DNA from 2 places in the Gordonia sp. SL306 genome. Region 1 is predicted to be linked to the other one. Evidence: predicted binding sites of a transcription regulator. Region 1 holds the regulator's gene; the other holds the start of a gene.
What was found. Region 1 encodes LexA, which represses DNA repair genes until DNA is damaged. Its sites were predicted from a motif close to CGAACANNTGTTCG; they were not measured.

Region 1 (7,454 bases):
GGATGCGCCGCCGGACGGCGCGGCGATGAGGAACACGAGGTCTGCCGGGCCGTCGGGTGCACCGAAGTCGACCTTGGCGGACAGCCGCGCCATCGCGAGACTGGCCTCGGTGACCGACTCGGCACGGGCGTGCGGGATCGCGATTCCACCGGGCAGCCCGGTCGCGGACTTCGCCTCGCGGTCGAGCGCCCCTCGAGTGAGGTCGGCGGCATCGGTCGTGCGGCCTGCCGCCTGGAGTGCTTCGGCGAGATAGCCGATCACGGCCGCCGGGTCGGCGCCCGCGTCGACGTCGAGACTCACCGTCTGCGTCGTGATGATCTGTTCGGACATCGGATTTCCTTCTACCTGGGGGTGTGCAGTCGTCGGGTTCGTGGTGGCTGGGTCGGGGCAGTCTGTCCGTCGAGGACGGGCCCGTGCGTGCGATCGTCGAGTGTCATCCGACCTGGGCGGCTCCGGAGAGGTCCGTGACCGCCACCCCGTCGAGATCGAGCTGACCTGGCGCGGGTGGCTGAGTGCCGGCGAGCGCGGTGGCCGCCGAGCCATAGGCGACCGCGGTCCGGAGCCGCTCCGGCTCGGTGGCGCCGCGGGACTCCGCGATCAGATACCCGGCGAGAGCCGAGTCCCCGGCGCCGACAGTGCTGCGCGGCACGATCGGTGGCGGGGTGGCGAACCAGGTCCCGGAGTCGGTGACCAGGATCGCCCCGGCCGCACCGAGGGTGGCGAGGATGGCGGCCCCGGTCCGGTCGACGAGAGTGCGAGCCGCGCTGACGAGCGGTGCGTAATCGCCTCGCGACGTCGCGGCGACGAGACCCGACGGGTCCACGCCGGTGGCCTCGGCCAGCTCCTCGTCGTTGGGCTTCAGCAGGTCCACACGACCCCGGACCGTCGCCGACAGCGGGCCGCCGGAGGTGTCCACTGCGACTCGGCAGTCCTGTCCGTCGAGCTCGTCGATGACGGTCCGGTACCAGTTGTCGGACGGCCCCGGCGGCAGTGACCCACACAGCGCCACCCAGCTTGCGCCGCGCGCGTTCTCGACAACCAGGTCGACGAGGGCATGTGCCTCGGCGGGGGACAGCCCGAAGCCGGGTGCGTTGATCTTGGTGGTCGTGCCGTCGGGATCGGCGACCGTGACGTTGGAGCGGACGTCGCCGTCGATCGGCAGGGCGAGGTAGGGGAGACCGACCGTGTCGAGCGCGGTGAGCAGTGGGTCGCCGGTCCGCGCGGGCAGGACGGCAAGCGTCGACAGCCCTGCCTCGGACACCACCCGCGCGACGTTGACGCCCTTGCCGCCGGGTTCGGCACGCACCGACGTCGCGCGCTGCACCTCACCGCGGCGCAGCGGTGCGGCGAGCTCGAGGGTGCGGTCGAGGCTCGGATTGGCGGTGACGGTCAGGATCACCGGCGGTGTTGATGGTTGTGTCATGGGGGTCCTCTCGGTCACGCGATCACGACGTCGATCCCGCGTGCCGACAGGGCCGCGGAGGTGACCGGGTCGATCCCGGCGTCGGTGACCAGCACGTCGATATCTGCGAGATCGGCGAACGAGGACAGGTCCTCACGGTCGATCTTTGATGAATCAGAAAGCACCACAACGCGATTGGCAACCCTCACGATGGCCGCCTTGATGGCGGCCTCGTCCGGGTCGGGGGTGGAGAGTCCGTGTGACTCGGTGATCCCGTTCGCGCCGACGAAGGCCGTCGAGATACGCAGTCGTTCCAGTGCCGCCACCGTCTCGGAGCCCACCGTCGCCTGTGTGAGTCCGCGGACCCGGCCTCCGAGGACATGCAGGTCCGACGAGTTGTGGCCGGCCAGCGCGGCCGCGATCGGGATGCTGTGGGTGATCAGGGTCAGACGGCGGTCACGTGGCAGGGCGAGGGCGGCCTGGAAGGTGGTGGTGCCGGCGTCGAAGAACACGGAACCACCGTCCGGTGGGAGGAACCGGATCGCCGCACGGCCGATGGCGACCTTCTCATGCGTGTGGGTCATCTGGCGTTCGTCGATGCCGAGCTCGCCGATCACCGGCGTGGAACCCGGCCGAACCGCGCCGCCGTGTACCCGCTGAAGATGTCCTGCGCGCTCGAGGGTTGCGAGATCCCGACGCACCGTCTCACTGGTCACGTCGAACAGCGTGGCCAACGCGGTGACCGACGCGCGGCCATTGGCCCGCACCTGATCGGCGATCGCCTGCTGACGTTCTTCGGCGTACACGGATGTCCTCGTCTGTTGGAATCTGTGGATTTCAATGTTGCTATATCTGTGTTTACGCCTGTTTATGTTGACAAGTCAAGGTTTTCTTGTAACTTGAATCACATAACTTTCAGTTACGGGCCCATTCCACATGCGCTCCGCTGCTCGATACAGGCCAGTGAGTCCGGGACGGGATCGGTTCCCGGACCGACGGACAGATAGGACTTCGGTGACACAGACACAGGTTTTGCAGGGGACACCGGTGGTGGCCGGAAAGGCCTTCGGTCCGGCCATCTGGCCGGGCGCCCGCCCGGAATACGACCCGAGCGCAGAGGACGCCGTCGCCGAGGACGAGCGTGAGGTCGAGACCAAACGCTTCACCGACGCCGCGGCGGCGGTGGCGGGACGGCTCCGGGAGCGGGCCTCGCATGCCTCGGGCGCCGCGTCGGAGGTGCTCGTGGCGACCGCCGGCCTGGCCGAGGACCGCGGTTGGGTCGGTGCGGCGTCGGCGTTGATCGCCAAGGGCACCCCCGCGCCGGCTGCGGCCGTGGCGGCGACCGAACAGTTCGCCGCGATGTTCACCAAGCTCGGCGGACTGATGGCCGAGCGGGTCACCGATCTCAACGACGTCCGCGATCGGGTGGTCGCCGAGTTGCTCGGGATACCCGAGCCCGGCGTACCGGAACCGCCCGTGCCGTCGGTGCTGCTCGCCGACGATCTCGCCCCGGCGGACACCGCCGGGCTCGATCCGACGCTGATCACCGCGCTCGTCACGCGTCTCGGAGGTCCCACGAGTCACACCGCGATCATTGCCCGCCAGTTGGGGATTCCATGCGTGGTGGCAGTGGGTGAGCTCGCCACCGTGGCCGTCGGCACCACGGTGCTCGTCGACGGCACGGCGGGCACTCTGGAGGTCGAACCCGACGAGGCGAGGGCGCTGGCCGGCGTCGACGAGAGTCGTCGCAAGGCCGCCGCGGTGGCGTCGTGGACGGGACCCGGGACGACCGCGGACGGGCATCCGGTCTCGGTGCTCGCGAATGTCGCCGACGGAGCGTCGGCACGAAACGCATCCGGTCATCCCGTCGAGGGTGTCGGATTGTTCCGCACGGAGCTGGCGTTCCTCGAGCGGGCCGAGGCCCCGACGATCGCCGAGCAGACAACGTTGTACCGCGAGGTGATCGACGCATTCGCCGATCAGAAAGTGGTGATCCGGACGCTCGACGCCGGGTCGGACAAGCCGCTCAAATTCGTGACCCAGCTCAACGAGGCCAATCCGGCGCTGGGTGTGCGGGGCAATCGCATCGCGATCGACCATCCCGAGATCCGCGCGGCGCAGCTCGATGCGATCGCAGCCGCTGCTCAGGAGAGCGGAGCCACGCCATGGGTGATGGCCCCGATGATCGCATCGCCTTCCGAGGCAGCGGAATTCGCGGGCGAAGTGCGGCGCCGTGGATTGATCGCGGGGGTGATGGTCGAGGTGCCCGCCGCTGCGATCCTGGCTCCCGCGATCATGGCGGAGGTCGACTTCGTCTCGATCGGCACCAATGATCTGACGCAGTACACGATGGCCGCGGATCGGATGTCCGCCGAACTCGCCACACTGACGGATCCGTGGCAGCCTGCGGCGCTGGCACTGATCGACATGGTTGCCCGCGCCGGTCAGGCGGCGGGCAAACCGGTCGGAGTGTGCGGTGAGGCGGCCGCCGACCCGCTGCTGGCATGTGTACTCGTCGGCATGGGCGTCAGTTCATTGTCCGCGGCGCCCGCCGCGGCTGCGCCGGTCGGGGCTCGCCTCTCGGAGGTGACCCTCGACCAGTGCCGGTCAGCCGCGCAAGCAGTGCTGAAAACCGCCGATCCCGCGGAGGCCCGTGCGGTCGCGGCCGCGGCGCTCGGTGGCTGACTCTCGGCCGCCGATCCTCACACGCGCCGCATCACGGTGACGACCTTGCCGAGGATCGCGGCCTCGTCGCCCGGGATGGGATCGAAGAGGTCGTTGTGCGGCATCAGCCACACGTGACCGTCCTTGCGCTTGAACGTCTTCACGGTGGCCTCGCCGTCGATCATGGCCGCGACGATGTCGCCGTTGTCTGCGACGTTCTGCTGCCGGACCACGACCCAGTCGCCGTCGCAGATGGCGGCGTCGATCATCGACTCGCCGACGACGCGCAGCAGGAACAGCGATCCCTCTCCGACCAGTTCTCGAGGTAGCGGGAACACGTCCTCGACGGCCTGCTCGGCCAGGATCGGTCCGCCTGCGGCGATCCGCCCGAGCACGGGCACGAACGTCGGTGTGGGCAATTCCTGACCGTCGGCCAGTCCGGCCGCCGCGCCGCCGGGCGGGGTGTGGTCGCCGTCCTGGATGTTGACCGCGCGCGGCCGGTTGTGGTCGCGCTTGAGCAATCCCTTGCGTTCCAGGGTGCGGAGTTGATGCGCCACCGACGACGTGGACGTCAGTCCGACGGCGTCGCCGATCTCGCGGATGCTGGGCGGGTAGCCACGCTCTCGCACGGACTGACGGATGAACTCCAGGACCCCGCGCTGCCGGGCGGTGAGAGCCGCCTCGGCGACCTCGGGTTCGGCGACGACGGGTGCCGGCTCCGACGAGTCGTCGGGGGCGTCTGCGGTCTCGTGGATCCCGCGGGTGGCTCCACGCCGCCCGCCGGCCTTGTCGCTCATCGCTGAGTCCTTCCTGTCGGCTGTTGCATCGTCGGCTGCCGCCGGAACCGGGTTCGCCTCGCAAAATCGCTGGTCGATCGGTTGTCTCACGGCCGAGGTTAACCGAACCTGCCGACAGGTTCAAACATTTGTTCGACGCGTGTCGAGACTTTGTCGGCGCAGCGTGCTACAAATCGAACATGCGTTCCATCGAACATGTGATCGAGGGAACGGTCGATTCGGATCCCAGGAGGACACGATGAGCACAGCCACCTTGACCCGCGAGACGTCCGTCCGCGAGACACCCGCGCGCCACGTGCCGAGCAGTGGCACCCTGACCCGCGAGACACCGGCGCTGGCGCCGCGACGGCCGGTCACCTCCGGCGTCGGTTCGCGTCCGAGGCGCGGCGCGAGGGTCGAGCCGACCCGTCCGGCCGACCGTCGTCCGGACGGTCGATACAACGCGGGCACGACGATCGTCGGCACCCGGTGTGCGGCACCGGCAGATGAGCGGCGGGTCTACGCACGACGTCGTGCGGCCGCGCTTGCCGTGCTGGTCGGGGGAGCGCTGGCCGCGCTCGTCTGGGTCGTCGCGATCGTCGGGTCGAACTACGCCGCGTCCGTCGCCCCGCAGCCGGTGGGCACCGAGGTGGTGCACGTCCGGCAGGGCGACACCCTGAGCTCGATCGCCGATCGGGTGGCGCCGGATCTGCCGCGCCAGTCGGTCATCGATCAGATCGTCGAGCGCAACGCCTTGGCCTCCTCGGGACTCCGGGTCGGTCAGGCACTGATCGCGCCCGCATACCGCTGAGCAACGGACGGTATTCTCATGGCACAGGTTCCAGCCGGAAACCGGCACGGCGTAGCGAGCATCCGGTGCGCCGGAGTGTCCCGAGACGTGCGTGAGGACAACATGCGCTGCCCGTTTTGTAAGAACGAAGACACCAAGGTCATCGACTCGCGTGTCGCCGATGAAGGGCAGGCGATCCGACGGCGCCGTTCGTGTGCGGAGTGTGGTCGCCGGTTCTCGACGGTGGAGAGCGCCGTGCTGTCGGTGGCGAAACGCAACGGGGTCACCGAACCGTTCAGCCGCGAGAAGGTGATGCGCGGAGTTCGTCGGGCCTGCCAGGGGCGTGCCGTGGCCGAAGACGCCCTCGCCCAGCTCGCGCAGCAGGTCGAGGATGCGGTGCGCGCATCCGGATCGGCCGAGATCCCCAGCAACGAGGTGGGATTGGCGATCCTCAAACCGTTGCGTGAGCTCGACGAGGTGGCCTATCTCCGATTTGCGTCGGTGTACCGCTCGTTCGACTCGCTCGAGGACTTCCAGCGCGAGATCGACGACCTGCAGGGCGACCTGACGCACGAGAAGACAGTGGACGCTGCGGGGCCGACCGTCTCCGAATGACGGCGTCGGAGCGGTGCGCTCAATGGAACACGTCCAGTGCGCGCATCGCCCGCTTCTCGGAGATCGGATAGGCGGTACCGAGTCGCTGCGAGAAGAGACCGACCCGGAGTTCCTCGACCATCCAATGGGCATACTCGTTGAAGGCATCGCGCCGGCCGACGGGGAGCTGCGCGACTCGCTGATTCCAGTGTGCGATCACCCGGTCGACCGCGGCGAGGGCATCGCGATCGCGGGTCGTTGATCCCATGAGATCGGCCAATCGATTCTCCGCCGCCTGGAGATAGCGAGGGATCTCGGTGAGATGTCTGCGTGGGGTCGCGGCCACGAATCCGTCGAAGACGAGGTTCTCCAGTTGCTCGGCCACGTCGTCGGCAGCGACGGACCCGCTGTCCTGGTCGATCTCCGATCGGAGGGGGGCGAGATGCCGGAGAATGTCCGTGGCGAGCGCGAAATACTCAGGGGCCGCGTCGGTCACAGTCGTTCTGAGGTCATCGCGGAGCCGCGCGAACTGGCCGGGCGTCCGGATGACGGTGAGGTCTCGGGTGGCCACGGCGTCACGGACCGCGCGCCGGGTGCAATCGGCCGGCAGATCGTCGGGTCGTCGATACGGGCTCTGACTCAGCGCCAGCCGTCCGGCCGGGTCGAGGGTTCCGGTGATCTTCTTGGGGAGCGTCGGGATCGTCGTCTCCAACAACACGATCACCGCGTCGGTCAGCTTGCGGTCGCGTTCGGCCGCGGTGACGGACTCGGTCCGCGTGACACCGGTTGCCCGTCCAGCGTCGTCCCGCACGACGTCGAGTCCCGGATAGCGGGTGATCGTCTGGCCGGCAACCGTTGTGGTGGTGGTGTCGGGTAGATCGCCGATGCCATCGTCGGTCCAGGAGGTGTGGACGGCGCGGGGACGTGAGGTGTCGTCGTGCCCGGCGAAACCCTTCTTCAGGTCGGCCAGTGACTTGCCACTCGCGACCACCGTCCCGGCGCGGTCGGTGACGGCGAAGTTCATCGTCAGATGGGCAGGGACGCGATCGAGGGAGAAGTCACCCGGGGACACGGTCATGCCGGTGATCGAGGTGAGCTCGCGGGACAGACCGGTCACCAGTGGCTCCGACCGGGGTGTCAATCGCGAGACCGCGAGGTCGGCGAAACGCTGGGCGGGTGCCATCGACTTGCGCAGGGCCTTGGGCAGTGATTTGACGAGCTCGGTGGC
Region 2 (7,454 bases), 1.9 Mb from region 1:
GTCACTCCGTGGCGGGCGCTGAGCACGAACAGCGTTCGACCCTCCAGCGGTCCGTTGAACACGATCCACGCTCCGGCCACCACGACGAGCACCGTGGCCGACCATCGTCCCGGACGGGCCAGGCACCATGCGCCGCTGGTGAAGAGCAGTCCCAGGAGGACAAGCGCGTGGAACGGATCGATCGATCGCATCCCACCAGTATCCAGTGACGGCGGTGGGGCAGTCGCATTTACCGGGCCAGGTCGAGGTCGTCTGGTGTGAGGATTTCGACTGTGATGCCGTCGTGTACGAGTCGGGTGAAGCGCATGGGTCCGGCGTATCGGTAGTCGGGTGGGGCCACTTCTTTTGGGCGTGCGGGGGTGTCACCTGAGAGTCCGCTGTCGTCGAGGTGGTGTCGGAGGGTGTCGGCGATGTGGTTGCGTCGGTTGATGCGTGGCGGGTTGGGTGGTCGGGTGCCGTCGGTGTTGCGGGTCCAGGCGGGGCGGCCGGCGTCGGGTCCGTCGGCGACGATGTGGGTGGTGAATTGTCCGGGTTTGGGTCCGACCATGCGGTTGTGGGTGGGACACGCGGCGGCGAGGGCGTCGATGTCGGTGCGGCCGCCGTCGGCCCAGTCGCGTTCGGCGTGGTGAACTTCGGTGTGGCTGAACGGCATGTCGCAGTCGGGGTGGGTGCAGTGGGCGCCGTCGCGGGCGAAGAGCGCCAGGCGTTGGGCTTGGTTGGCGAATCGTTTCGCGGTGCCCAGGTGCAGGACTTCGCGGGTGTGGTCGGCGAACACGGCCAGGTGCAGGTCGGCGTGGGCGGCGAGTTCGATGATGTCGGCGATGGGCAGGGTGGCGCCGGTGGTGGTGTGGCCGAGGCCGGCCCGTTCGCGTAGTTCCTGTTCGGTGATCGCGATGATCACGTGTGGCGGCAGTCCGCGGTGACTGTCGCCGAGTCCACCGCTTTTCAGGATGTAGTCGAGCAGGGCGCGCAACGCGTCGTGGTTGCGTTGTTCGGGGGTGCGGGCATCGCGGGCGGCGGCGTCGGCGAGGGTGTCGGGGTCGGCGTGTTCGCGTTGTCCGGTGGGTGATTGCGTGTCGTCGGGGTTGTTCATGCCGGGTGCGGCCCAGGCGGCGAGTACGACGTTGAACATGGCGCGGGTGGTCGGGTCCAGGGTGGCGGTCAGCCGGCTCATTTGTTGGGCGTCGTGTTTGCTCAGCAGCAGGCGGCGTTGGCGGGCGCGGTCACGCTGATCGGTCACGGTGCCGTCGGGGTCGAGGTGGCCCAGGATGCGGGCGCCGAGGTCGGTGAGTGTTTTCGGGGAGAAGTCGCGAGCGAAGTAGGCCAGACTGGCTTCGGCCGCCTCCACCAGGCCGGGTGCCACCGCGGCCGGGATGCGTGCCATGGCGTTCACGATGGTGTGTACGTGGTCGGGTCCGATCGCGCCGTCGGCCAGCGCGGCGGCCGTCTGCGGGAAGCGCGGGGCGAGCAATTCGCCCTGCAGGTTGTACATCTGCGAGACCGCGGCCATCTGTTCTTTGCGGTGGCGTAGGTCGCCGATGCGCAGCCGTTCGGCCATGAAGTTGTGCAGTGAGCGGTAGCCGGCGGCGGTGTGGGCGTCGCGGTCGCAGACGTCCATGACCCGGCGGTGTCCGATCGAACTCATCCGGCGGGCGGCGCGTTCGTGTTCGGCGGCCACCGCCACCAGATCGGCCTCACCGGTGGCGGTGGTGTCGATGCCGGCGATGCGGTCGAGCATTCCGTGCAGCTCACGGTAGAGCTCCACCACATTCTCACCGGCGGGCAGATCACCGACCGACGCCGCGGCGGCCGTGGCCAATTCGGCCTGTCGGTCGAGCAGTTCGTCATGACTGCGCGGATGATGCTCGGCGAACATGCCCTGCGGTAACCACTGGCCGGCCACCGCCGCCACATCGACCTCACCACCGTCATCGACAGACGCATGGGCATGATCGGAGTCGGACTCGCTCATGTGGCGGACCCCCGGATCCGGTTTGTTCGAACGTATGTTCGAAGTCTAACAGGTTCGAAACCTTCCGCGCAAGCCCTTTCGCCGAGGCAATCGGCGTCGATCAGTCGAGATGAAATTGCCTCGAAGGGCGGATCGCCCAGAGGCTTGCGACCGCATTGTCCGACTGAAGAGCCTCAGTCTTGTCAGGTGGAATCATGCCGCTCGATGACGCTCCGCGAACTCCGTCGATGAAACCGCAGTCAGGGATTTCGTCGCAGATCTCCTACGCGGATTCAATTCGCACGATCCCTTCTTCCACCCGCACGAGCCGCGGGTCAGCTTTGCCTGGACCGCAGTGGGAACCCATGCCGGCCCACTGGATCCACCGGGCCTCGCGGCTACGGGTTAAGACGTCGAGTTCGACGTCCGAGAGATCATCGAGTTCCGGGACGGGCCTCGCAAGTCATTTCCGCGTCGTGATGGACATGGCCGAATTCGCCCGACAGATCAGAACGTTCCCGGCTCGGGGTAGCATCACCGCCGCGAGACCCGCAGTGCTGCTGGGGAATGCGGAGTAGACGTCGATCACCTGGTCGCCTTCAGCCGACATAGCGGATGCATATTCGAAGAGTTGACGCGACACGTCCGAACCCTGCCGAGGGCCCTGCTTGATCAACGCGATCTGGGAGTTCGGGTATTTGCTGCGTACTTCGGTGATCAACGGTTGGATCTGTGCGGCAAGCGGCTTGTCTATGCGGTTACAAACACTCCCGCCAGTGCTTACGGTCCCGTCGTCGGAGTCGGTATCGGCGCCAACGAGATGATCCCACCCCAAGTGACGCCGGATCTGAGTCGGCGGTCGCGGGATGCCCCTGGGCCTGCAACGAGGACTTGGGTAACGTCCCCACACCGCTCGCCGATCACAGGGTGGGGAATGCCAAGGAACAAAGGGTTGAAGAAGTGAACGCGCAGTCAAAGTCGGGAATCTCGCGCAACAGCCGGACGGCGCTCGTAGCCGGTGTCGCGGTGTTGGCCGGTGTCGTCGTGATCAGCACGGCCTGTGGGCCGGGTGAGTCGGAACCGGTAGCCACGTCGTCGACGGCCTCGGGCGCGGCCACAAACACAACGACGTCGTCGAGCGAGCCGACATTGCGGCCTGTCGCCGCCGCCGGGGCGACCACGGTGTCAGCGAACTCCGCCGACGGCTCGCTCGCGAAGCTCGAGACTCTGGCTGTGAAGGGCCGTGCCCCGAAAACCGGTTACTCCCGTGAGCAGTTCGGACAGGCGTGGACCGACGACGTCTCGGTGGCCGGCGGCCACAACGGCTGCGATACCCGCAACGACATCCTGCGCCGCGACTTGACGGCGATCAGCTTCAAGTCCGGCTCCAACGGGTGCGCGGTGCAAACCGGCACGCTGAATGACCCATACACTGGCACAACGATTTCGTTTGTCCGGGGGAAGACGACGTCGTCGGCAGTGCAGATCGATCACGTCGTGGCGCTCTCGGACGCCTGGCAGAAGGGTGCCCAGCAGTTGAGCCCCATCGAGCGTCGCAACCTCGCGAACGATCCGCGGAACCTGCAAGCCGCCGACGGACCGGCGAATCAGCAGAAGAGCGACGGTGACGCCGCGACCTGGCTCCCGTCGAACAAGTCGTATCGCTGCGCCTACGTATCCCGGCAGATTGACGTCAAAGTGCTCTATCGCCTGTGGGTGACGCAGGCGGAGAAGGACGCGATGGCGCGGATTCTCTCCAGCTGCGGCGGTACCCCGATCGCGACCACCAGCCCGGCACCGGAACCGTCGGAGACCGCGACGAGGACAGCGACACCCGCGCCCGCCTACACTCCGCCGCCGACCACCACTCAGCCGGTGTACGTGGCGCCTCCGCCCGTAGCGGATGACAGCGGCAGCACCTATTACCGCAACTGCTCTGCGGTACGGGCGGCCGGCGCTGCGCCGATTCAGGCGGGCGAGCCGGGCTATCGGTCCGGTTTGGATCGAGACGGTGACGGTGTCGCCTGCGAGTAGTCGTGGCACATCGTCAGGGTCGGTCTCGCTGAAGCCGATCTGGCAATCGATCTCGTCGCCGTCGGGAGGTCTCACGTCAGTCCGCGACCATCTGCACGGCATACAGGCCGGCAGTGCTGCGCTCACGCTGCCTGCGGATGACATACCGTCCAGGTGCGATTCCGGTGGCACCGTGCTCGGGATGGATGAGGTAAGCGGTCACGGCGGTGTCGAGAATGCCTAGGGCGAGGCCGCTTTCGTCGGTGACCGGCGACAGCCAGTTGCAGCGTCCGCTGTCGGCGACCAGGCTGTGCGGGTTGCCGCCGGCCGCACTACGGAGGAGCTCCACGCCTCTCAGCGGTACCCCGACGCGGTGGGTCCACGGCACTGTGCTGACGGCGTCAGCAAGCAACGGGCATGGCACCACGATGAGGTCACCCTGCGCTTGCATACCGTCGATCACCGGTATCGAGATGGTCTGGTCGAGATAGTCGAAGACATCGATGCCCGAGAGCTCGGTGAGATCGGAGAGAGTCATGGTCGAGTTCATGTGATCACCTTGGTGGTTGTCCGAGAACGGAATCGGATGGTGGAGGGCGGTTTCGAGGTCAGGTCCGTCGCACCAGCCCGGCATAGTCGTCGCCGCGGATGCCGTAGGTCCAGCCTGCGGCGTCGAGCGCCGACGGGACAAAGCCGGGTACCTGCAGGCCGTATCGACGACGATGTCCGTCGCGTTCCCGAGAACCGTTGACCGCGAGCAGGATCTTCCCGTTGGTGCGCCACTCACGCGGGGTCGCATACAGCTGCAGCAGGCATCCACTGTTGCCGGGATCGTCTGCCTGATCGACCAGGGTCAGGCCGGCAGCGTCGATGTAGGCGTCCCACCCAATGTGCTCGATCGCGGAACGTCGGACCTCGATGTTGCGTTCCTGCGCAATGCGTTCGGGCGTGGGATCGCTCACCACCCAGTCGGGGACGATGGTGCCGTGCAGGACGTGTACCGCGGCACCGTCGATGAACTCGACAGCGGGTCGATCTGCGTGATGCAATCTGCGCTCATTGTGCACACCGCCCGGTGTCGGTTCGGTGTGCAATGCGGACGGTCGTTCGGACATCACGCAGACGTCGTCGAACGCCCACCACCAGCCCGTGGCGGTGACCAGTGTGGACTGGATCTCCAGCAACTCGACATCATCTGGTGACGGTCTGGCTCGCCCGTACCGCAGGAGGGCGTGGCCGGCGGCGATGTGGTGGGCCTCCTGTTGTCCGTACCAGGTGACGAGCCCGCTGAACGACGTCGTTATCGTCCGGATGGCAGGCGCGATCCCATCAAACAAGCTGGTGCGCAATGGGTCCTGCACACCGGATCGAATGACGACGCGGAGATCCACACCGGCCTCTATCGCATGTTCCGGCGTCATGACCCGAGCGGCCTCGATCGCCAGGCGGGTATCTGAGTGCTGCCACTTGTCGTTCGGGACGCGGGCGGTCATACGTTCGCGTGATAAGGAAATCATGCCGGCAATATGTCGGGCTATGGCATCGTCGGCCAGTGAGATGTTCGACGCGAGGCCTTCGGCTTCGATCAGTTCCGATGCGGCCCGCGGGGACGGCACCCAGATGAACTCGGGTTCAGCACAGCACGATCGTCGATATAACTGTGCGACAGCAGATTCGGCTGAGGCTCTATCGCTGCGGCGAGTTGAGAGACCGTACTCGAGCCAGAAATCGCGGATCGCCGATATGTCGGCAACCTCTTGCCCAGATGGGTTGGAGAGAACGACTCGATCAGGAGTCCATGAGTGGAACGGCACGGCGCTCACGCGAGGGTGGCGGTGTCCGCCTTTCCGGTAGTCATAGCAATCAAGAGTGGCACCGAATCCAGGCCTGCGCAAGTGCGCATACGAAATACGCTATTAAGCAAGCCCTTTCGATTCGTGTGACCTGTTGGCGCAGTGCCTTGGCGCTGTCAGTTGACCGGTACGCACACGAACGTGATGCAGACGGCTTTCGGCACATCCGGGAGCGGGAAGATGGGCACCAGCGGTACGGGGAGCAGCGGAACGGGGAGAAGGGGCACTGGAAGGTCGGGGACGACAATGGTGGCCGCGTCGTGTGACGCGGTCGCCGGGACCGTGGACGGCGCCGCCGATGCGACCGGCGCCAGCGGCATCGACACCGCTGCGCCGATAGCGACGCCGACGGCGACCTTACGAATACTGATGGTCATGGCTGCTCTCCTCTGGAGATGTCCGGTGTGAACCGGCCGCTGATTGTGTTCTGGTACGGAACGTTTCGTTGCCGACGCTAACGAGTTCAGGTCGCTCGACCCGCATCATCAACCTGCCTTCCCGGTGCGGGGCTCGCTGTTAAGTTTCTCACATGCGGGCTTTGTTATCGAGAAAGACTGTTCGAAGAAGCAGGCGCTCGCGTGGTTGTCCATCAACTGAAGGACTGACGAGGCTCTGCGCTCGTCGGGCAGGGTCCCGCGGACTCGCTGTCGACCGGCGGGCGCGCCCCACGGATATTCGGCCGGGCTCGCGGGCAGGTGCTGAGGGCCCGTTGAGCTGACCGGTCGAGCCAACGATCCAGCTCATTCCACTGTTTGCTCGACGCGGCCCTTCGGTTTCGAGCCGTAAAGTCACCAGGCAAGTGGGTAGTTTCACGAGGAGGTCGGGTGGTTATGACGAAGCGGTTGATCGTCTGTTGCGACGGTACGTGGAACTTCTTCGGGCAGCGGAATCCCACAAACGTGGTCACGCTGTTCGAGGAGATCGCGAAGTTCAATGACGATGGCACCCCCCAGAAGAAGTTCTATGTTGCCGGTGTCGGGTCGAACCCATTGCAGAAGATCCGGGGAGGCGCCCTGGGGTGGGGGCTGTCGAAGAACCTGAAGACGGGCTATGAGGAACTCGTCGACAACTACGAACCGGGCGATGAGATCTTCTTGTTCGGATTCAGTCGGGGAGCCTACACCGCGCGTAGTCTCGCCGGTTTCATTCGCAATGTGGGGATATTGAAGCGCGAGAACAAGAAGCAAATCGACCAGGCTTTCAACATCTACCGTGACCGGGACAGGACGGAGAATGCTCCGGACGGTGAGGCGGCGAAGCGCTTCAGGCAGCAATACTCGCACGATGACGTGAATATCCGCTTCATCGGTGTCTGGGACACCGTGGGATCACTGGGCATTCCGTTCGGCCAGTACCCACTGATCAAGAAGGTCAACAGTCGGTGGGCTTTCCATGACACCAAGCTGAGCTCGAAAGTCGGAGCGGCTTATCACGCACTGGCCATCGATGAGAAGAGAGGTCCGTTCGAGCCCACCCTCTGGCTGTCCAATCCGGATGCGAAAGAGCAAGTAGTGGAGCAGGTCTGGTTCTCCGGCGTGCACTGCAATGTCGGGGGCGGCTATGCGAACACGCCAATCAGCAACATTCCGCTCGTCTGGATGATGAAGAAGGCGTCCGATCACGGACTGACGTTCGGT

Region 2: OVA31_RS05855 (HNH endonuclease signature motif containing protein) is a predicted target of LexA. The motif match lies at 2,000-2,013, and genes of this name have one in related genera.

What each region holds. Positions count from the first base shown of each region.
Region 1 is NZ_CP113063.1:4,743,084-4,750,537, forward strand. It holds gene OVA31_RS21730 (PTS fructose transporter subunit IIABC) at 1-330, opposite strand, end outside; gene OVA31_RS21735 (1-phosphofructokinase family hexose kinase) at 434-1,399, opposite strand; gene OVA31_RS21740 (DeoR/GlpR family DNA-binding transcription regulator) at 1,438-2,208, opposite strand; gene OVA31_RS21745 (putative PEP-binding protein) at 2,417-4,087, shown strand; gene lexA (transcriptional repressor LexA) at 4,105-4,863, opposite strand; gene OVA31_RS21755 (LysM peptidoglycan-binding domain-containing protein) at 5,102-5,653, shown strand; gene nrdR (transcriptional regulator NrdR) at 5,756-6,247, shown strand; gene hrpA (ATP-dependent RNA helicase HrpA) at 6,267-7,454, opposite strand, start outside.
Region 2 is NZ_CP113063.1:1,301,726-1,309,179, reverse strand. It holds gene OVA31_RS05860 (hypothetical protein) at 1-191, opposite strand, end outside; gene OVA31_RS05855 (HNH endonuclease signature motif containing protein) at 230-1,972, opposite strand; gene OVA31_RS24745 (hypothetical protein) at 2,872-3,132, opposite strand; gene OVA31_RS05850 (GmrSD restriction endonuclease domain-containing protein) at 3,134-3,985, shown strand; gene OVA31_RS05845 (hypothetical protein) at 4,062-4,514, opposite strand; gene OVA31_RS05840 (DUF6745 domain-containing protein) at 4,573-5,787, opposite strand; gene OVA31_RS05835 (hypothetical protein) at 5,934-6,194, opposite strand; gene OVA31_RS05830 (DUF2235 domain-containing protein) at 6,648-7,454, shown strand, end outside.